DNA from 2 places in the Isoptericola aurantiacus genome. Region 2 is predicted to be linked to the other one. Evidence: predicted binding sites of a transcription regulator. Region 2 holds the regulator's gene; the other holds the start of a gene.
What was found. The regulator LexA, encoded in region 2, represses DNA repair genes until DNA is damaged. The targets are predictions, from matches to a motif close to TCGAACANNTGTTCGA.
Positions count from the first base shown of each region.

Region 1: the regulator LexA is predicted to act here: its motif matches at 6,878-6,893, upstream of ACIQLL_RS02935 (HNH endonuclease signature motif containing protein).

Region 1 covers NZ_JBJBAE010000001.1:647,011-657,844, forward strand. The annotation lists tRNA gene ACIQLL_RS02900 (tRNA-Gly) at 1-66, shown strand, start outside; gene ACIQLL_RS02905 (zinc metalloprotease) at 222-1,574, shown strand; gene ACIQLL_RS02910 (pirin family protein) at 1,627-2,670, opposite strand; gene ACIQLL_RS02915 (hypothetical protein) at 3,444-4,442, opposite strand; gene ACIQLL_RS02920 (DinB family protein) at 4,533-5,108, opposite strand; gene ACIQLL_RS02925 (TetR/AcrR family transcriptional regulator) at 5,160-5,765, shown strand; gene ACIQLL_RS02930 (sugar phosphate isomerase/epimerase family protein) at 5,805-6,662, opposite strand; gene ACIQLL_RS02935 (HNH endonuclease signature motif containing protein) at 6,914-8,530, shown strand; gene ACIQLL_RS02940 (HAD family hydrolase) at 8,698-9,339, shown strand; gene ACIQLL_RS02945 (GAP family protein) at 9,407-10,192, opposite strand; gene mnhG (monovalent cation/H(+) antiporter subunit G) at 10,263-10,694, opposite strand; gene ACIQLL_RS02955 (monovalent cation/H+ antiporter complex subunit F) at 10,691-10,834, opposite strand, start outside.
Region 2 covers NZ_JBJBAE010000004.1:207,438-218,271, reverse strand. The annotation lists gene ACIQLL_RS13360 (PP2C family protein-serine/threonine phosphatase) at 1-125, opposite strand, end outside; gene ACIQLL_RS13355 (HelD family protein) at 268-2,529, shown strand; gene serA (phosphoglycerate dehydrogenase) at 2,573-3,811, shown strand; gene ACIQLL_RS13345 (DUF5302 domain-containing protein) at 3,827-4,009, opposite strand; gene nrdR (transcriptional regulator NrdR) at 4,050-4,541, opposite strand; gene ACIQLL_RS13335 (LysM peptidoglycan-binding domain-containing protein) at 4,630-4,971, opposite strand; gene lexA (transcriptional repressor LexA) at 5,200-5,952, shown strand; gene ACIQLL_RS13325 (L-lactate dehydrogenase) at 5,977-6,936, opposite strand; gene ACIQLL_RS13320 (ATP-dependent DNA helicase) at 6,947-9,010, opposite strand; gene hflX (GTPase HflX) at 9,061-10,593, opposite strand; gene ACIQLL_RS13310 (class I SAM-dependent methyltransferase) at 10,743-10,834, shown strand, end outside.

The sequences.
Region 1 (10,834 bases), on a different contig from region 2:
AGTTCAATGGTAGAACTTCAGCTTCCCAAGCTGACAGCGCGGGTTCGATTCCCGTCACCCGCTCCACAGCACGAAGGGCCCGGCCGATCATGCGGCCGGGCCCTTCGCCGTTCACCCTCCACCGGTGGTCTTCGGCCGGACGCTGCTCCCTCCTCGCGCGCTCCGGGCAACCGCTGGTTAGGCTCCGGAGAAGGTCGACGCCGACAGCCCGGGGGCCCTGCATGTCGTTCCGAACTCCCCTCGTCGCCGCGATGGTCGGCGCCCTGCTCATGGTGGACGCCACCGCGGCCGTCGCCGCACCCGACCCCGTCGACCGCGACGACACGGTCGGCTGGCAGTCCACCGTGGACTCTCCCGACCCGGCGCGTTCCGTCGTGGACGGCAGGTTGCGTACGGCGACGTCCTCGGTCGCCGCACGGAAGAAGGTCCACACCGTGCAGGTCGTGGTGGCCACACCCCGAGGCGTCTCCGAGGCCCGGGTCCGCCGGTGGATCCGTGACCGCGACGTCGACAAGCTGCTGCGCCGTGTCTCGGGCTACTGGTCGGAACAGTCCGGCGGGAAGATCACCGTGGTCCGGTCGGGCGCGGTCCGGCGCAGCACGATCTCCGACCCCGCGTGCCGCACGACGAAGCAGACGATCCGACAGGTCAAGAGGGCCGGGTCGAAGCACTACGGCGCCGGTTGGTACCACGCCGCGGACCGGGGACCGGGCCCCCGGTCCCACCTCGTCGTGCTGCACCCGTACGTCAAGGGTGACTATCCCGGCGGGAAGCGCTGGGGCACCACCTGCGACGGGACGATCGGGCTGGGCTCGCTGCCGTCGAAGGCCGGACGCAATTCTCCCGGCGGATGGACGTTCTCGTTGTTCGGAGGGCCGAACGGCTCTGCGAAGGCGGACCGTTGGACGAACGCCCAGTACCGGCGCGGCGTGGCCACGCTCGCGCACGAGCTCGGGCACAACATGGGTCTCGAGCACTCGGGGGCCGGCTGGTGCGCGGACAAGCGGGACGGCTACTTCCGCAGCTCGCGCTGCCATGCCCTCGAGGGCATGGACCAGCTCGACCTCATGGGTGCCGACTTCGTCTCCCGCGGCGTGACGTCCCTGTCCGGGGCGCAGAAGCGCCGCCTCGGAGTCCTGCCGTCGTCGAAGCAGCGCTACGTCACGGCGAAGGGCGGCGCCCGCACGGTGTGGATCTCCGCAAGGGACCGCACGTCGTCCCGTCCGACCCTTCTGAGGGTGCGCGACCCGCGCAGCAACCAGGTCTACTTCGTGGAGCTGCGGCGCAACGAGCCCGGGGTCAGCTACCCGTGGGCCCCGCTGCCGTTCCGCGCGGCCTCGGGCTTCACGATGCACTACGGGGTGACGGTGAGCCGGGTCGCCGGCGGCCGGTCGACCTGGGCCTACCGCGGCGAGCACCTGATCGTCCCGCTGGGGACGTCGACCAGACGGCGGTCGACGCTCCGGGAGGGCGCGAGCTTCACCACGCGCACGGGTCGGCTGCGCATCAAGGTCGTCGACGTGACGGCCGGCAAGAAGAGCGCCAAGATCCGCATCACGTTCCCGCGCCGCTGACCGACGGGCGCAGGCCGCCGGGAGGACCGGGCCGACGACGCCCGGAGGCGCTTCAGCGGCCGGGCCGGCGCCGGGGTCGCAACCGGACGTCGGGCAGCTCCGGGGCCCGCAGCGGTCCCGTCGCGTACCCCTCGACCTGCCCGAACCGGCGCCCGGCGGCGCCACGGGCGTACGCCGTCGTACCGTCGGCCTGCTCGGCGACCTGCTCCGTCCACGCCCGTCGCGCGGCGACGATCTCCTCGTGGTCGCGGCCCACGAAGTTCCACCACATCACGACGTCCTCGTCGAACGGGACACCGCCGATCAGCAGGGCCCGCACGGGCGCGGCGCCGGCGGTGAGGCGCAGGCCCCTGCGGCCCGCCGGGACGTAGGCGAGGTCCGACGGCGGGACGGGGGTCCCGGCGACGGTCGCCTCGCCGCTGTCGACGAGCACGCCGTGCTCGAAGCCGGGGTCGGTCTCCAGGTCGAGGACGGTGTGCGGCGGGAGGTCGAGCTGGGCACCGACGAGCGGGCTGAAGGTCCGCGCCGGGGACGCGAGCCGGGTGCCGGCCACGCGCAGGGAACCCATCAGCACTCGGACCCGCGCACCGTCGAGGACGGCCGTGGGCAGCTCGCCGTGGTGCTCGAACTCGGGGCGCGCGTCCTTCGCGGCGGCGGGCAGCACGGTCCACAGCTGGACGCCGTGCAGGGTCGGGGGCCGCGGGTGGGCCGCCGTGTCCGCGGGGGACTCCTCGGAGTGCGAGATCCCGTGGCCCGCGGTCATGAGGTTCAGCTCCCCGGGCCGGACCCGCTGGGAGGTCCCCAGGGAGTCGCGGTGCAGGATCTCGCCGGCGAACAGCCACGTCACGGTCTGCAGTCCGATGTGCGGGTGCGGCGGGACCTGCATGCCGCCCGCCGCCGCGACGTCGTCGGGTCCGTAGTGGTCGCAGAAGCACCAGGCTCCGATCAGCGAGCGGCGCCGCTGCGGGACGGTGCGCCGCACGGTCAGGGCGCGCGGCCCGCCGAGCGGGACCTCCCGGGAGCCGAGCAGCTCCACCCCGGTGCCGGAGCCGGCGCCGCAGACCTGTTCGGAGGGCCGGGTCTCGAGGTTGCTCATGGGCGGAGCGTAGGACGAACGGGCCCGGTACGCCGCCGAGGCCCCCCGGGGCGGCCGGGGGGCCTCGGCGTCACCGCGTTCCCCACGCGATCGCTGGCGGGGCGCCGTGTCGACGTCACGGCTCCGGACGCTCCTGTCGGGTCGGTGGGGCCTGGTGCGTCGTCACCCCGACCGGCCCGTTCTCCCCAGGAGCCCCGGACGCGGGTGGTCTTCCGGCCCCGCCGAACACCCGCGTCGTCACCCGCGGCCCGTACGTCGGTACGGATCGGTCCGTCGTTCTCCGGTCGACCGTCGTCCTGCCGTCGCGTCGTCGCGACCCGCTTCTCCGCGTGCCGGTGGCTCCCCGACGTCAAGACTGTTACCGACGTTTCTAGACCTGCATCCCGACGACTGCAAGGGGTTCGCAGGAGGTCTTGGTCGGCCACAGGTTCGTCCACAACTCGATCCGCGGAATCCCCACACCGTCCACAACGCTGTGGACAAAATCTGTGGACAGTACTCGCCTCGTGACGTTTCGCACACGAGTCCGACGAGGTCCCGCCCGGCCAGGTGGATCGGGTGCGAACACCGGGAGAACCGCCGAGAATCCGCAGGATTCCGCGGATCCTCTCCCCGGGCATCCGTCGACGGGCGCGTCACGCACGGCTGCCGACCATGCCGGACACCGGCGGTTCACCGGGATCGTCGCAGGTCGGCGGCACCGCGAGCCGCGATCCACACACCTGTGGACAACTCTGACGACGCCCCGGCCCCCTCGCCCCGGGCGACGCCCCTCAGACCCAGGCGCGCGCCGTCGTGCGGCGCTCGTCCGTCCGCCCCTCGATCTCCGCCGTCGAGGCCACGAACGCGCCGTCGTCGACCACCACGCCGCCGAGCCGCGTCTGGAGCAGCAGCATGAGACGGGCGACGAGCGCCCGCATCCTGGACCGGGCGATGACGTGGACGCCCGAGGCCTGCTCGAGCTGCAGCTCCACGGGGTCCTGCGGCGACCAGCCGACGCGGAACGCGTGCGGGCCGTACTCCCTCCAGTCGAGCCCTGCCAGGGCGCGCGGCACCCGGTCCACCCGCTCGGCGTCGACGGTGATGGCGCCGTCGTACGGGGTGGCGGCCACGAGCCGGTACGCGCCGTCGGCGGCACCCGGGGACGGCGCGTCAGCGGTGGCCACCAGGGACCTCAGGAGTCCGAGCAGGTCCGCCGACGCCATCGGCTGCGGCGAGTAGAGCGTGAGATCGACGGCGGAGGCCGGGTCGGGCCGCAGGAGCTGGCGGCCGTCCGCGAGCAGCGCGCCGGCCCGCTTGCGGGCGACCGCGACGCCGAACTGCACCAGGCGCAGCTCCTCCCCCTCGGGAAGGCCGGCGGCGAAGGCACGGGCGATCCCGTCGCGGTCCTCGAGGGACGCCGGGCGTGCGCCGCGCCGGTCGAACATGCCGTCCACGCGACCCAGGGCGTAGGCGGACGCGGGACCTTCGATGCCGACCTGCGGCGCGACCTGCGCAGCCACCGGGAACGGACCGGCCGCACCGTGCTCGGTACCGATGCCCAGCACGCCGGGCCCGGGCCGCAGGTCCTCCTGGGGGGCGGCCATGCCCCGGAACCGGGCGCCCCGCATCGGGCGCGCGGCCGCCGCGGCCTGCGGTTCCTTGAGCCACCGCACGTCCGCGAACCATGCCTCGGCCTGCTCCGTCAGCGGAGGGTGCCCGGGAGCCTCCGGCAGCACCAGCACATGGTTCGAGGCGTGCTCCGAGGGGACGAGCGCCTGCACGTACGACATGTCGCGCAACGTACTCCTCCCGGTGGCACGGGGGCACCCTCCCGTGTTACGGGCGTGTGACAGAGCCCGCGCGGCGCCTCCCGGAGCGGCTCAGGCGCCGACGTCGTGGAGGTGGTGGACGACGTCGTGCACGAAGTACCGCCCGAACGTCCGCACCGTGAACCGCGAGCCGTTCGAACGCACGCCGGTACGCCCGAGCTGCGCGGCCCCGACGGTGTCGAAGCGGGCGGAGACGATCACCCCGGCGTCGACCAGCTCGCCGGCGACGGTCGAGGGGTCCAGCCGGGCGTAGCCGCCCTCGAGGGCGGCGGCGTCCTGGTCCCAGTTCGCGAACTCGGCACCGTCGTTGCTCAGCATCAGGGACAGCCGGGCGTCGAAGACACGGAACACGTCCCGCACGTGCGCCCCGTACTCCAGCGTCGACCACACCTGCGGTGCGGGACGACGGCGGGCGTCCGGCCGCATCAGCGCGGCCCGCCACCGGGGCAGCGTGGCACGGACGGCATCGCCCACGGCGAGAGGGTCGAGCCCGTCCGGCTCGAACCCGCACTCGGGGCAGGGGCGCTCGATCACCCAGGTCCAGTCCTTGGTGTCGGGTGCGACGGCCTCGGGGACGACGCCGTCAGGCCCTGCGGACGGCGTCTCGCGCGCGGTGTCATCAGTCACACGGCGACGATACCGGCGAGTGTCCTGACAGGGGCTGCCTATGATGTCAGCATGCCCAAGATCATCGGCAACAGTTTGCACGAGCACCGCCAGATGACCCGGCACAAGCTGTTCGCGGCCCTCTCCACGCTCATGGCCGAGCGCGGGTTCGACTCGATCACGCTGGCCGACATCGCCCAGGCGGCCGACGTCGGCCGCACGGCCGTGTACAACCACTTCTCCGACAAGGAGACCCTCCTGCTCGGGTTCATCACCCACGAGACGGAGCAGTACGCCCTCACGCTGGAGCGGGCGCTGGCCGAGGTCGACGACCCCGTCGGTCAGCTGCGCACCTACATCCGCCAGCAGGCCCAGCTCACCCGCGTCTTCCACCTGGCCCCCGGCCCGGACCTGCGCACGGTGCTGTCCCGCTCGACCCAGGCACGACTGCGGGAGCACGCCGAGATCGTCGAGTCGATCCTCAAGCGCATCCTGCTCGAGGGCATCGACCGGGGCTCGTTCCCGCCCCAGGACATCGAGCCCACCGTGCAGCTCGTCAACGCCTGCCTGTCCGGGCGGCTCGTGCCCGACGAGCCCGAGGAGCGCGAACGCGTGGTCCGCGCCGCCGAGACGTTCGTCCTGCGGGCCGTCGGCGCCCGGCCCTCGATGGCGGCCTGAGTCCCGAGGGCTGCGTGCCCTCGGTCCCGGCCGAACAGCTCACCAGGCGTCGGCGGGCAGGTGGTGGTGCTCAGGCGCCGGCGGCAGGTACGGGACGGGGACCGGGGCGAGGTAGGCCCGCGCGAACTCGAGGGCGGCCACGAGGTCGCTGTGGCGCTCGTGGGCGTCCCGCGCCTTGCGCGTCGAGATCTCCAGCACGACGTCGCCGGTGAACCCGCTGTGGACGAGCTCGGTCAGCACCTTGTCGCAGTGCATGTCTCCCCGACCGGGCACCAGGTGCTCGTCGCGGACGTTGAACGTGCCGTCGGCGAGGTGGAGGTGACGCAGCCGGTCGCCGAACTCGTGCACCAGGTCGAGGCCGTCCTGCTGCGCGATGGCGGCGTGCGACAGGTCGAGCGTGACGGCGTCGTAGCCGTGCTCGGACGGGTCCCAGCCGGGCAGGTACGCCTTGAGCTCACGGTCCAGCCGGGAGTGGGGACGCCACGGGTACATGTTCTCCACCGCGACCGTGACCTCACCCTGCTGGTTGAGCTCACGCACCTGCTCCTCGAACCCGCGCGCGTACTTGTACTGCCAGCGGAACGGGGGGTGGACGACGACGGTCCTCGCGCCGAGCTCCCCGGCCATGTCCACGGCACGCGCCAGCTTGTCCGCGGGCGATCGCCCCCACACCCGTTGGCTGACCAGCAGCGTGGGGGCGTGGATGGAGCGGATGGGCATGCCGGTGTCGGAGGCCAGCCGCGAGAGCGCCTTCGGGTCCTGCGTCACCGGGTCGGACCAGACCATGACCTCGACGCCGTCGTAACCGATCTCAGCAGCCGCCTCGAAGGCGAACGCCGCGCGGCGCGGGTACACGGACGCGGTCGACAGGGTCACGGGTATCGCCGATTCGGCCATGCCACCACCTTAGTTCTCGGACCTGAACGGACGCTGAACACGCTACCCCTGGCGCCCGACCAGCGCCCGTCCCTGCGATGCGGGCCGGGCAGTCCAGGCAGTCCGGACGGGCAGTCCGGGCAGGCAACCCGGGCGTCGAAGCAAGGCCGTCGGGCAGAGCCGCCGGACAGAGCCGTCGGGCACGGACGTGCACCCCGTCGAGCACGAGGACGCTATAGAACACATGTTCGATTTCTGCTAGGGTCGGGGGCATGGCGACGGCGACGGACAGCGAGACGCGGCAGGCTCCTGCCCCGGGCGGCGCCACGAGTCGCGCGGCCGCCCCGGGTCGGACCCGTGTCCGCGTCGCGGAAGGCGCCGTGGGCGCCCTCGGCCCCGGGGACGTCCTCGCGCAGATCGACGTGCTGCTGGACGCACTCGCCGAGGTGCAGGCGGCGATCGGTGCGCTGGAGGGGCGGCGGGCCGCAGTGCTGGCGCAGCTCGTCGATGCAGCCGAGCGTTCCGAGAGCGCCGTGCTCGCCCCGACCGACCCGAGGGTTCGGCGCACCTCGTCCGCACGCCGTCGCGAGCTGGCGCGGCGCGCGGTCGTGGCGGAGGTGGCCACCACGCTGCACGTGGGTGAGCACGCGGCGGGCACGTTGTGCGACCACGCGCAGACGCTGACCACCAAGGCGCCGCAGTCGTTGGCGGCGCTGGCTCAGGGGCGTTGCTCGTGGGCGCACGCGTCCCGGGTCGCGCGTCAGGTGGCCGACCTGGCACCGCAGGACGCCCGGCGGGTGGACGCCACCGTGGCCACCGAGCTCGCTGCCGCCACTCCGGGACAGGTCGAGGCCCGGGTACGACGAACGCGCGAGTCCGTCCACCCCGAGCCGTTGGAGGTGCGCCACGAGCGTGCGGCGTCCGAGCGGGCGGTCTTCCTGGACGACGACCGCGACGGCATGGCCTGGCTCTCGGCCCGTCTGCCCGCCTCGCTCGCCCACGCCGCCTACGACCGGCTGTGCCGCGCGGCGGTCTCGCTGCGCACCACCGGCGACCCGCGCACCGCGGGCCAGGGCCGGGCCGATGCGATGGCCGCGCTGCTCCTCGACGACGGGACGCTGGAGCGATCGACCCCGCCCGCAGCCCTCCGGGGCGCCGCCGACCCGACCGGACAGGCCTCACCGACAGGTTCGGCACCTGCCGCCGTCGGCGAGGATTTCCCCACGGTTCCCGTCCCCGGCGCCGGTCTGGGCAGTCTCGCCGTGCTGGCGCGATCGCTCCGTCCGCGGGTGACCGTGACGGTGCCCGTCCTGACCCTGCTGGGCGGAGCGGACATCCCGGCAGACCTCGAGGGTTACGGGCCCGTGGACGCAAACACCGCCCGCGAGCTGGTCGCGCTGGCACCCTCGCTGCGTCGCGTCCTGACGCATCCCGAGACTGGCGTGGTGCTCTCGGTGGGCCGCGACTCCTACACGGTCCCGTCGTCGTTGAAGGCAGCGCTCGTCCGCCGCGACGCGACGTGCCGGTTCCCCGGCTGCACCGCTCCGGCCCGACGCGCCGACCTGGACCACACCCGCGCCTGGGCCGACGGAGGCAGGACGGACGCCGACAACCTCGCCCACCTGTGCCGGCACCATCACGTGCTCAAGCATCAGTCGGCCTGGACGGTGCGGACCGCCCCTCGGACACCTCCCGCACGGGGCGGCCCGACGGGCGAGCCTCCGTGGGGCGGCACCCTCGAATGGACCTCTCCGACCGGCAGGCGTCACCTCACCACCCCCGACGGCTCGCTACCCGCGAGCCTGCACCGGGAGCTGCCCGAGTCGCCCCTGCCCGCCGGCCGGGCTGGTGTCGGCTCCGATCCCCCGGACGGCGACCCGCCCTTCTGACCCGCCAGTCCGCACCACTTCTGGCCGAGGGTCGTGGCACGCGCATGCCTCGACCGGACCAGGAGCGACTCAGACCAGGATCTGCCAGACCAGGAACGACTCGCTCCTGGCAACGCGTCCCTCCGTCACCGCGACGGCGGGCCGGGTCACCCGGCTACAGTCGCCCCATGGTGCGCGCGGTGGTGTTCGACGTCGGAGAGACCCTGATCGACGAGACCCGGATCTTCTCCCGCTGGGCCGACCGCCTGGGCGTCCCGCGGGGCACGTTCCTCGGTCTGATCGGAGCCTGCGCCGCCACCGACCGCCCCCTGAGCGACGCGTTCCGCATCGCCCGCCCCGGCATCGACCTCGACGTCGAGATCCCCCGATGGGCGGCCGAGGACCCCCACGGGCTGCGGGAGAACTTCGACGTCGACGATCTCTACCCCGATGTCCGCCCGGCCCTGGCCGCGCTGCGCGACGTCGGGCTCGCCGTCGTCGTCGCCGGCAACCAGCCCCCGCAGGCCCGCGCGGCCCTGGAGGCGATGGACCTGCCGGTCGACGCGATCCGCACCTCCGACGAGTGGGGGGTCGAGAAGCCCGACCCCGCGTTCTTCGCACGCGTCGCCGACCTCACCGGGCTGGCACCGTCGGACACGGCCTACGTGGGCGACCGTCTCGACAATGACGTGCTGCCCGCCGCCGACGCCGGGATGCGGCCCGTGCTGATCCGCCGCGGTCCGTGGGGCTTCCTGCACGCCGAGCGGCCCGAGGCCGCGCGCACCGACGTCGTCGACTCCCTGCTCGAGCTGCCCGCGCTGCTCGCGTGACCGGCGCGCGCAGACGGCAGGGGCCCGGTGTCACGGCCGGCGGCACCGGCGGCTGCGGGCGGCCCCGTCATCCGAGCCGGCCGAGGGCGTCGAGCGCCAGCAGCACGCCGACGATCCCCAGGACCCATCCCGTCATCTCCTCCGCGTTCCTGGACAACCAACCCTCCAGCCGGCGCAGCACCGGGTCCACGCGGCGCGCCGCCACCAGTCGCGCGCCGAGCAGGAGCAGCGCGGGCAGCACCATGACCACGCAGTAGGCGGCCAGGACGGCCACCGATGACGCCGCGGGCAGACCCGTCGCTGTCAGCAGACCGATCGCCGCGAGATACGGCAGCATGGTGGCCACCTCGAGGGCGACCGCACCGAGCGCGAGGCCCACGACCGGCAGCGCCGAGGTGGCCGTGCCGGCCGCCGGCGCGGTGCCGCCGGCCGGTGACGCGGGACCCAGCACACGCTCGCGCCACCGGACGAGCCGACCCGGTCGGCCCCCCGGACGCTCGGCGCGGCGCGCCGCCTGTTTGCCGCCGAACCGGAAGCTGAGGACGAGCAGGCCGACCCCGACCACGAGCTGGGCCACCACCACCGGCCGCGCGTCGAGCACCTCGCCGAAGCGGTCGAGGACCGCCCCCGCCCCCAGCAGCACCGCCACACCCACCACCAGGTACGCACCGGCCACCGTCCCGAGGTAGGCCAGGAGGCGGCCGGGCCGAGGTCGGCCGGCAGCGAGCAGCAGCCAGACGGGGATCAGCAACGTGCCGAAGCTGGTGGAGTCCACCAGCGCCAGCACGACGAGCACCCCGGCCAGCGCCGGCAGTCCGCCGTCGAGGGTCGACGGGTCGACGGGGAGGTCCATGGGACGAGTCTTGCCGGGAACGGGCGGCCGGACATCCGCCACACGGATGACTCCGGCGCCACGCGGACGGTCAGCGGTCCGGGTCTGCGGGGTCTTCCGAGCCGGGAGGTCGTTCCAGGGCCGCGGGCTCGTCCTGGCCGGCCTGCTCGTCGGCGGGATCCATCTGGTTCGGGGCCAGCTCGGACTCGTCGACCTTGCCGGTGCGGAACCCCGCCCGGCTGACCAGGTGCGCGGCCACCGGCGCAGTGGCGAGCTGGAAGACCACGACCAGCGCGAGCATCGCCACGGCCTGCCAGCTCCGCACCCGCAGGGCAAGGCCGATCAGCAGCAGCACCAGGCCCAGGACCTGCGGCTTGGTCACCGCGTGCATGCGGGCGAGCAACGAGCCGAACCGCACCGCTCCGACGCCCGCGGCGAAGGTCAGGAACGCCCCCGCGAGCAGGCAGACGGCAGCCACCACGTCGGCGACGGAGGTCCAGAAGCCGGGGTCGACGCCGTTCATCGCTCCCCCTCACGGCCGGGCCGGTCGGCAGGCCCGTCGTCGGGCGCAGGGTCGTGCGCGGGGCGATCTGTCGGGCCCTGCGCGGTGCCGTCAGCGGGGCCGTCAGCGGGGCCGCCCCGTGGGGCGGTGTCCCCGGAGAG
Region 2 (10,834 bases):
TCCACCCCGGCGTCGGACAGGAGCTCGGTCACGAGCAGGGCGTCGCCGTCGTCGTCCTCGACGAGGAGCACGAGCGGCCTCGGTGCCGCCGCGGGCCGCGCGTCGCGTTCGTCACCGCTGCTCATACCGGCAGATCCTATGCCGCTGCGGCGGTCCCGTCATCGGGTCGACGGTCGGCGCGTCGCCCCGTGCCACCTGCAGGTTCACACCACCACGGCCGAACGTGGAAAGATGGTCGGCCGCACACCGACGAGCACGGGAGGACGCGTGGCCGGCAGGCAGGACGAGGTCGCACGTGAGCAGGTGGTCGTCTCACGCCTGTACGCCCGGCTCGACGAGCTGCGTGCCGTGGCGCGCGAACGTCTGGCCGGCGTCCGCCGGGAGGGGCCCTCCGGCTCCCCGCAGAACCGCAGCGAACGGGACGCCTTCGCGACCATGTACGCCGACCGGACCGCCCGGCTCGACGCCGTGGAGGACCGGCTCGTCTTCGGCCGCCTCGACCTGGACGACGACGAGGTGCGCTACGTCGGCCGGCTGGGCCTGACGGACGACGAGCACCGGTCGCTGCTCACCGACTGGCGGGCGCCCGCCGCCCAGGCGTTCTACCGGGCCACGGCCCTGCACCCCGACGGCGTCCGCCGTCGTCGGCACCTGGTCACGACCGGCCGGACGGTCAGCGGGCTCGAGGACGAGGTGCTCGACCTCGACGCCGTCCACGACGGCCTGGACGCCTCGACGCTGTCCGGCGAGGGGGCGCTGCTCGCCTCGCTCGCCGCGCGGCGCACCGGGCGGATGTCCGACATCGTGGCGACCATCCAGGGCGAGCAGGACCGGATCGTGCGCGACGACCTCGGTGGGGCGCTGGTGGTCCAGGGCGGTCCCGGGACGGGCAAGACGGCGGTGGCCCTGCACCGCGCCGCCTACCTGCTGTACGCCCACCGCAAGGTGCTCGAGCGCTCGGGGGTGCTGCTGGTCGGGCCGAGCCGGGCGTTCCTGCGGTACATCGACCAGGTGCTGCCCTCGCTGGGCGAGACCGGCGTGGTCGCGACCACGATCGCCGAGCTGCTCCCCGGAGTCCGCGCCGACGGCGTCGACGACGGCGCGGTCGCCGAGGTCAAGGGCCGCCTGCTGTGGCGATCGGCGGTCCGGCGCGCGGTGCGCGCACGCGAGCGCGTGCCGCAGCACGACGTCGCGGTGCGGATCGACGGCGTCGACCTGACGGTGCTCCGGCGGGACGTGCGCGAGGCGATCTCCCGGGCGCGACGCACCCACAAGCCCCACAACGAGGCGCGGGCCACGTTCGTGCGCGAGATGCTCTCCCGGCTCGTCGACCAGTACCGCACCCGCACCGACTCCGAGCTCTCCGAGCACGACGTCGCCGTGCTCACCGACGACCTGCGCTCCGACCGGGACGTCCGCGTGGCCCTGAACCTCGCCTGGTTCCCCATCTCGCCGGAGAAGCTCGTCGCCGACCTGTGGTCCAAGCCGCACCGGCTCGCCGAGGCGGCGCCCGAGCTGACCGCCGCCGAACGCCGGCTGCTGCGCCGCTCCCCCGAGGCCGCCTGGACGGAGTCCGACGTCCCGATCCTCGACGAGGCCGCCGAGCTGCTGGGCGAGGACGACTCGGTCGCCCGGGCCGAGGCGCGCGCCGCCGAGGCGCAGCGCGCCGCGGACCTCGCCTACGCCAAGGACGTGCTGGAGTCCTCCGGCGCCGGGGGCGGGCTGGTCGACGCCGAGACGCTGGCGGCCCGGTTCGCCGATTCCGGCCCCGTGCTGACGACGGCCGAGCGCGCCGCGAGCGACCGCAGCTGGACCTACGGCCACGTCGTGGTCGACGAGGCACAGGAGCTCAGCCCGATGGCGTGGCACGCCCTCGTGCGACGCGTCCCCACGCGTTCCCTGACCATCGTCGGCGACGTGGCCCAGACGTCGTCGGCCGCCGGGACCCGTTCCTGGCAGGACGCCCTCGACCCCGTGCTGCGCGACGGCTGGCGCCTCGCCGAGCTGACCGTCAGCTACCGCACGCCGGCCACGGTGGCCGACGCGGCCCAGCGGGTCGCCGCCACGGCCGGGCTGCCCGTCTCACCCCTCACCGCGGCCCGCGACGTCGAGGACGCGCTCGTGCTCGTGAAGTCCGCGGAACCCGTCGCGGACGCGGCCCGGCACGCCGCCGGGCTCGCGGTCGAGCACGTCGCGGCCGACGGCGCCGGTCGCGTGGCCGTCATCGCCCGCGAGGACGCGGTGGACGCGCTGCGCACGGGGCTCGCCGAGGCCCTGACGACGGCGCTCGGGGGCACCGAGGCAGCCCGGCTCGCCGACCAGCGGCCCGAGGACGCCCAGGTCCTGGTCCTGACCCCGCGCGAGGCGAAGGGCCTGGAGTTCGACGCGGTCGTCGTCGTCGAGCCCACCGACGTCGCGGCAGGTCCGGGCGGTTGGGGCGATCTCTACGTGGCCATGACGCGGCCGACGCAACGCCTCGTCGTCGTCCACGAGGGCGAGCTGCCGCCCGGACTCGTGCACGATGGGTGAGACGCGTTTGTGAGCCGGGGTCATCCCGGCGCATCATAGGGTCGTGCTGCGCGCCCTCCTCCTCGAGAACATCCACCCCGACGCCGTCCAGATCCTGCGTGACGCAGAGATCGAGGTCGAGGTGCGCCCCGGCGCCCTCGACGAGGACGAGCTCATCGAGACCCTCACCGACTTCCAGATCCTCGGTATCCGGTCCAAGACCCAGGTCACCCGCCGCGTCCTGGAGTCCCTGCCGGGCCTGCTCGCGGTGGGGACCTTCTCGATCGGGACCAACCAGATCGACCTCGAGGCCGCCGCCGCCCAGGGCGTGGCCGTGTTCAACGCGCCGTTCTCCAACACGCGCTCCGTGGTCGAGCTCGCGGTCTCCGAGATCATCGCCCTGACCCGCCGCCTCACCGTGCGGGACAAGGCGCTGCACGACGGCGTGTGGGACAAGACCGCGGACGGCTCGCACGAGGTGCGCGGACGCACGCTGGGCATCATCGGCTACGGCAACATCGGTTCGCAGCTGTCCGTGCTCGCGGAGAACCTGGGCATGCGCGTCGTGTTCTTCGACACCGACGAGAAGCTGGCCCTGGGCAACGCACGGCGCGTCGAGACGCTCGACCAGCTGCTCGAGATCGCCGACGCGGTCACCATCCACGTCGACGGCCGGCCAGGCAACGCCGGGCTGTTCGGCGAGGACCTGTTCGCGCGCATGAAGCCCGGGGCGATCTTCCTCAACCTGTCGCGCGGTTTCGTCGTGGACGTCGAGGCGCTCCGCGAGCACATCCTGTCCGGACATCTCTCCGGTGCCGCGGTGGACGTGTTCCCCGCCGAGCCCAAGAAGCGGGGCGATCACTTCGAGTCGCCGCTGCGCGGGCTCGACAACGTCGTCCTCACCCCCCACGTGGGCGGTTCGACGGAGGAGGCGCAGCAGTCGATCGGCCACTTCGTGGCCAAGAAGCTGCGCGACTACCTCTTCACGGGGTCGACGACGCTCTCGGTCAACCTGCCCAACCTGCAGCTCGAGCACACCGGCGTGGGTCGCATCGCCCTGCTGCACCGCAACGTGCCCGGGGTGCTCGCGGCCGTCAACCAGGTCTTCGCCGACCACGGGGCGAACATCGAGGCGCAGATGCTCGCCACCCGCGGCGATCTCGGCTACGTGGTCACCGACATCTCCGACGTCACGCACCGGGGAGCGTCGTCCAAGCTCATGGAGATGGCCACCACCGTCCGTCTGCGCATCCGCGACGCGTTCGAGCGACCCGAGTTCCCCCCGGGTCCCGCCGCCCGCTGAGCGGGACCGGCCGGGTCAGCCGGACTTGCGCCGGAAGATCGGCTGGACCTGGCCGGCGGTCTCCGAACCGTGCACGGGACCGGTGTTGCGTCCCCCGTCGGCGCTCGGGTGGCTCGCGGCGTGCTTCTTCGCCAAGGCCTCCTTGAAGCGTTCCTTGGTGGCGTCGTCGGGCCCCTGCGACTTCTTGTCGGCGGTCATGGCGTCCAGCATGCGCCCCCGGCGTACCGAGCGCCAGGGCTTATCGGTCCGTCGGCGCCTCGTCCGCCGCGGCCGCGGCCCGCTCGGCGTGCTCGGCGCGCAACGACGTGATGGCGGACTCGAAGTCGTCCAGCGACTCGAAGGCCTGGTAGACCGAGGCGAACCGGAGATAGGCGACCTCGTCGAGCTCGCGCAGGGGCCCGAGGATCGCCAACCCGATCTCGTAGGCGTCGATCTCCGCGCTGCCCGCGCTCCGCAACGCTTCCTCGACCCTCTGGGCCAGGAGGGCGAGGTCGTCCCCGCTGACGGGTCGGCCCTGACAGGCCTTGCGCACCCCGGAGACCACCTTGTCCCGGCTGAACGGCTCCGTCACGCCCGAGCGCTTCACGACGGACAGGCTCGCTGTCTCGATCGTCGTGAACCGCCGCTGGCACGACGGGCACTGCCGACGACGCCGGATGGCGGCGCCGTCGTCCGACGTCCTGGAGTCGACGACACGGGAGTCGGGGTGGCGGCAGAACGGGCAGTGCATCGGTTCTCCTGCGGTCGGTGCCGGGCTTCTGCCCGACTGCCCGACGAAAGTATGCGGCCGAGCCCGCCCGGTGCAAGAAGACGTGCCGCTAGTCGCGGGGCAGCACGATCACCTGCCCGACCCGCAGGTCGGACGAACGCATCCCGTTGATCTCCTTGATCTGGGCCACCACCTCACGGACGTCCTGCCCCGGCCCCGCGACCTGGCTCGCATGACGCCACAACGTCTCACCCGGGACCACCGTGTGCAGGCGGACCTCCAGCGGCTCTCCACCGTCGCCCGCGACGGCGCCGACGCCCCACCCTCCGAGCGTCAGGGCGACCAGCACGGTCAGGACGGCCACGACCAGCCGACCGCGCCTCGTGAGCCTCAGCCCTGCCAGGCCCGCGAACCCCGGGTCGCTCACCGGACCTGCGACAACTGCAGCCATGATCGGTCCCCGCCTCTCGGAATCGAACGCGTGTGCGTCATACGTATGTTCGTCGAACATCTGTACCATTCATAGCACGGCGCCCCGACACGCGTCGAGAGATCTCGAACAGATGTTTGAAGTCGATGCCGATCTGCCCTAGGCTGACCACAGCGCGACGACGGGTTTGCCCAGGTCCAAGGGCTGTCCGGCACCGGAGCACCACAGGTTCGACGACAGGAGAGACGGATGACGACGCCACGCGAGACGGACGCCGGGGCGGCCGGCACGCACGACGGCGCGCTCGCGTCCGTCTCCCAGCTCGCACCGGGTCCTGACCGCCTGACGACGCGACAGCGGCGCGTCCTGGAGACGATCCGCGAGTCCGTCGAGTCCCGTGGCTACCCGCCCACCATGCGGGAGATCGGGGAGGCCGTCGGGCTGGCGAGCCCGTCGTCGGTCAAGCACCAGCTCACCACGCTCGAACGCAAGGGGTTCCTGCGGCGCGACCCGAACCGTCCGCGCGCCATGGAGGTCGTCGACCCCGTCACCGGCCGCACGTCCGGCACGGACGAGCCCGTCGTCCCCGCCGCGCCCACGCCCGACGGGGAGAGCGACGAGACTCCCCGCCCTTCCTACGTCCCGGTCGTCGGCCGCATCGCCGCCGGCGGCCCGATCCTCGCCGAGCAGGTCGTCGAGGACGTCTTTCCGCTGCCCCGTCAGCTCGTCGGCGACGGCGAGCTGTTCCTGCTCAAGGTGACGGGCGACTCGATGGTCGAGGCCGCCATCTGCGACGGCGACTGGGTCGTCGTCCGGCGGCAGAACGTCGCCGAGCAGGGCGAGATCGTGGCCGCGATGATCGATGGTGAGGCGACGGTCAAGACCTTCAAGCAGACCGGGGGACACACCTGGCTGCTGCCGCAGAACCCTGCCTACAGCCCCATCGCCGGCGACGAGGCCCAGGTCCTCGGCAGGGTGGTCGCGGTGCTGCGGAGCCTCTGAACCGGGCTCCGCGACGCCGCCGGTTCAGAATCCGAACCGGCGCTGCACGGCCCGCACGTGGTCGGCAGACGCCCGCAGGCCGGCCAGCTCGACGTCGGACAACGGCGTCGCGACCGTCGTGGTCGCACCGCGCGCGTCCACCAGGGTCGGGACCGACAGGCAGACGTCGCTGATGCCCCGGAAGCCCTCGAGCCGCGTGGAGACGGGCATGACGCGGTGCTCGTCGTTGAGCACCGCCTCGACGATGCGCGTCACGGCCAGGCCGACGGCGTAGTTCGTGGCGCCCTTGCCGGCGATGACCCGGTACGCCGACTCGACGACGTCGCGGGCGATGGTCTCGCGCGCCACGTCGTCGAGCGGCGGGCGTCCCGGCAGCGCGGTCCACTCGAGCAGGGGCACCCCGGCGATCCGCGCCGAGTCCCACAGGGCGATCTCCGAGTCCCCGTGCTCCCCGGCGATGTAGGCGTGCACGTTGCCCGTCGCCACACCGCAGTGCTCCGCCAGGGCCGCACGCAGCCGCGACGAGTCGAGCACCGTGCCCGAACCGAACACCCGCTCGTGCGGCAGCCCCGAGATCTGCTGGGCCGCATAGGTCACGACGTCGACGGGGTTGGTCACCATGATGTAGATCGCGTCCGGCGCCACCTCCACCAGCCCCGGCAGGATCGCCCGCGTCAGTCCGATCGTGGCCTCCGCCAGGTCGAGCCGCGACTGGCCCGGCTTCTGCTTGGCCCCCGCCGTCACGACGACGACGTCCGCACCACGGCAGACCTCGACGTCGTCGGACCCGTGCACCTCCGCCTGCGGGACGAACATCCCGCCGTGCCGCAGGTCGAGGACCTCGGCCTCGACCTTGGCCTTGTTGACGTCGAGCAACGCGACGTTCCGGGCGGTGCCCCGAGCGAGCGAGGCGTAGGCGAGCGTGGCACCGACGGCGCCTGCTCCGACGACGGCCAGCTTCGTGGTGCTGCGGGTCTCGGTCACGGCAGCAACGCTAGGCGTCGAGGCGGCGGAGCGCAGCCCGAACCAGCTGCGGGTCCGTCGTCTTCCAGAACGGCGGCAACGAGCGGGCCAGGAAGGTGCCGTACCGGGCCGTGGCGAGCCGCGGGTCCAGCACCGCGACCACCCCCCGGTCGGTGACCGAGCGGATGAGCCGTCCGGAACCCTGGGCCAGCAACAGGGCCGCATGCGTCGCGGCGACCTGCATGAAGCCGTTCCCGCCCGCTTCCTCCACGGCGCGCGCCCGCGCCGCCTTGACCGGGTCGTCCGGTCGCGGGAAGGGGATGCGGTCGATGATCACCAGTCGGCAGGCGTCTCCGGGGACGTCGACGCCCTGCCAGAGGGACAGCGTGCCGAACAGACAGGTGGCGGGGTCCTCGCTGAACCGGCGCACCAGGGTGGGCAGCTGGTCGTCGCCCTGGCACAGCACCGGGACGTCGAGGCGCTCGCGCATGGCCTCGGCGGCCGCGGTGGCAGCGCGTCGCGAGGAGAACAACCCGAGGGTGCGGCCGCCCGCCGCCTCGACCAGGTCGGCGATCTCGTCGAGCTGCGCCTCGGTGGTCGGCTCACGCCCGGGGGCCGGCAGGTGCCGGGCCACGTAGCAGATGCCCTGGGTGGCGTAGTCGAACGGGCTGCCGACGTCGACCCCCCGCCAGGAAGCGTCGTCGCCCCCGGTGGACACCTCCAGGCCCAGCGACCGTGCGACCGGGTCGAACGTGCCGCCCAGCTCGAGGGTGGCGGACGTCAGGACGGCGGTCCGCTCGCCGAGCAGCTGGCTGCCGATCAGCCCGGCCACGGCCAGCGGGGCGGCGTGCAACCGGGCGACGCCGTCGCCCCAGGGGGCGTCCGCCGGCGGGCGCGAGCACCACAGGACGTCTCCGGAGGTGTCCTCGGCGGCCATGCGCTCGGTGACGTCGAAGAGCTGCTGGACGGCGGACTGAGCCATCTTGACCCCGGAGTCCGCCTCCGCGTTCTTGTCCGGGCGCAGCTCGGTGAGCAGGCCGCGAGCTGCGTCCCGCACCGAGGCGACGACGGCACGCAGCTCGTCCGGCAGACCCTGCGGGTACCGTTCGGCGGGAACCTCGAGGAGCATCCGGGCCAGGGTGGTGGCGGTGGCGTCGAGGTCGTCGGTGCGCACTCCCCCGTGCCGGCGCGCGAGCCGGGCGGCGTGCTCCACCGTCCCGGCCGCGAGGTCGACGGTGGCGGCGGCCGTGATGCGGTCGGCCAGCTCGTGCGCCTCGTCGACCACGAGCACACCGTGCTCCGGCAGCACGTTCGGGTTCCCCGAGGCCGCGATCCCGAGCATCGCGTGGTTCGTGACGACGACGTCGGCCTCCCGCGCGGCCAGCCGGGCCCGCTCCCCGAAGCACTCCTCGATGAGCGGGCAGCGCTGCCCGAGACATTCCAACGACGTCACCGACACCTGCCGCCAGGCGCGGTCCGGCACGCCGGGCACCAGGTCGTCGCGGTCGCCGGTGTCGCTCTCCTCGGCCCAGGCGTGCAGCCGCCGCACGTGGTCCGCCAGCCGCGCACCGTCGTCGACGCGCCCGCCCGACGATGCCGGGTGCTGCTCCGCGGCGGCGCCCTCGCCCGGTCCGGGGTCGGCCGGGAGGTCGAAGAGGGTGGACCCCTCGGTGGGATAGCCCCCGGCCACCTTGTGGCGGCACAGGTAGTTGTGCCACCCCTTGAGGAGCGCCACCTTGGCGGGCCGGGGCAGGCGGGGGGCGACGGCGTCCGCCACCAGCGGGAGGTCGCGGGTGATCACCTGCCGCTGCAGGGCGAGCGTCGCGGTGGAGACCACGACCCGCTCCCCGGCCGTCACGGCGTGATGCACGGCCGGCACCAGGTAGCCGAGGGACTTGCCCGTGCCGGTGCCCGCCTGCACCAGCAGGTGGCGGCCTGAGTCCACCGCGGCGGCGACCTCGGCGGCCATCTGCTGCTGGCCCGCGCGCGGCGTGCCGCCCAGCGCCCCGACGGCCAGGCCCAGCAGGGTGGCCACGTCGTCCTGGGACGTCGGCGCGGGCTCGGCGGGGCTGTCGGCAGGGTCGGGCGAGTTCACCGGACGATCCTACGGTGGCCCGCCGACGCCGGACCTGCGGTCCACAGGCGTCAGACGGCGGCGCTGTCCAGCTCGGCCGCGAGCGCGGCGTCGACCCGTCCGCGCAGGCGGGTGCCCTGGGCGAGGTGCTCCTCGTGGGCGAGCTCACCGTTCTCGTGGACCCGGTGCACGAGGTCTCCGCGCGAGTACGGCACGACCACGTCGATCTCGACGGCGGGCCGCGGGAGCTCGTCGGCGATCAGGGCCCGCAGCTCGGCGACGCCCTCCCCGGAGTGCGCGGAGACGACGGCGGTGCGTCGCTCGCGGCGCTGCACCCGCCCGACGACGGTGGGGTCGGCGACGTCGGCCTTGTTGAGCACGACGACCTCGAGCACGTCGTCCATGCCGGGGATCTCGGCCAGCACCTCGCGGACGGCGTCGATCTGGCCCTCGGGGTCCGGGTGCGAGGCGTCCACGACGTGCAGCAGCAGCGCGGCGTCGCCCACCTCCTCGAGCGTGGAGCGGAAGGCCTCGACCAGCTGGTGGGGCAGGTGCCGCACGAACCCGACGGTGTCGGCGTAGGTGAACACGCGGCCGTCGTCGGTCCGGGCGCGGCGCACCGTGGGGTCGAGCGTGGCGAACAGCGCGTTCTCGACCAGCACCCCGGCGCCGGTCAGGGCGTTGAGCAGCGACGACTTGCCGGCGTTGGTGTAGCCGGCGATCGCCACGTTGGGGATGGCGTGCCGCTTGCGGTCGTGCCGCTTGGTCTCGCGCGACGGCGCCATCGCGGCGATCTCGCGGCGCAGCTTGGCCATGCGGTTGCGGATGCGACGCCGGTCGAGCTCGATCTTGGTCTCACCGGGCCCGCGCGACCCCATGCCGGCTCCGGCGCCGCCCACCTGACCACCGGCCTGGCGGGACATGGACTCGCCCCAGCCGCGCAGGCGCGGCAGCAGGTACTCGAGCTGGGCGAGCTCCACCTGCGCCTTGCCCTCCCGCGACTTGGCGTGCTGGGCGAAGATGTCGAGGATCAGCGCGGTCCGGTCGACCACCTTGACCTTGACGATGTCCTCCAGCCCGCGTCGCTGGGACGGGGCGAGCTCGGTGTCCACCACGACGGTGTCCGCCCCGGAGGCGGCGACGACCTCGGCGAGCTGGGCCGCCTTGCCGGAGCCGAGGAACGTCCCCGGGTCCGGCTTGGCACGCTTCTGCAGCAGCCCGTCGAGCACCTGGGAGCCGGCCGTCTCGGCCAGGGCGGCGAGCTCGCGCAGCGAGACCTCGGCCTCGCGCGCGGCCGCCTCCCCACCCGGGTACAGGCCGACGAGGACGACCTTCTCCAGCCGCAGCTGGCGGTACTCGACCTCGGTGACGTCGTCGAGCTCGGTCGACAGGTTGGCGACGCGGCGCAGCGCGGCGCGCTCGGCGAGGTCGAGCTGCTCGCCGTCGTGCGCGGTGTGGACCGTGGCACCCTCGGACCGTGCGGTCCCGGCCCGGGCGAGCACCCGCGCGACGACGTCGTCCGCGATCGCCTGGGCGTCTCGCGACGCGCTCGGCTCGGGGCCGACGGCGGGGGTCTGCTCGGGATCGGTCGGGGTGTGGGTCAAGGTGGTCCTCTCGATGGGTGACGTGCTGTACAACAAGGATCCCACGCGGATTCGTCCCGACGGCAACCAATTTCGGCGGCCTCTACGATGCCTGCGTGAGCGACCACTACTTCACGGCCGAGCCGGCGTCCGACGCCGAACGCCGCACGATGCGGGTCCACCTGGCCGGACGCGAGCTCGAGGTGGAGGTGGCGGGCGGCGTCTTCTCCCCCGGCGGCGTCGACAAGGGCACGCGGATCCT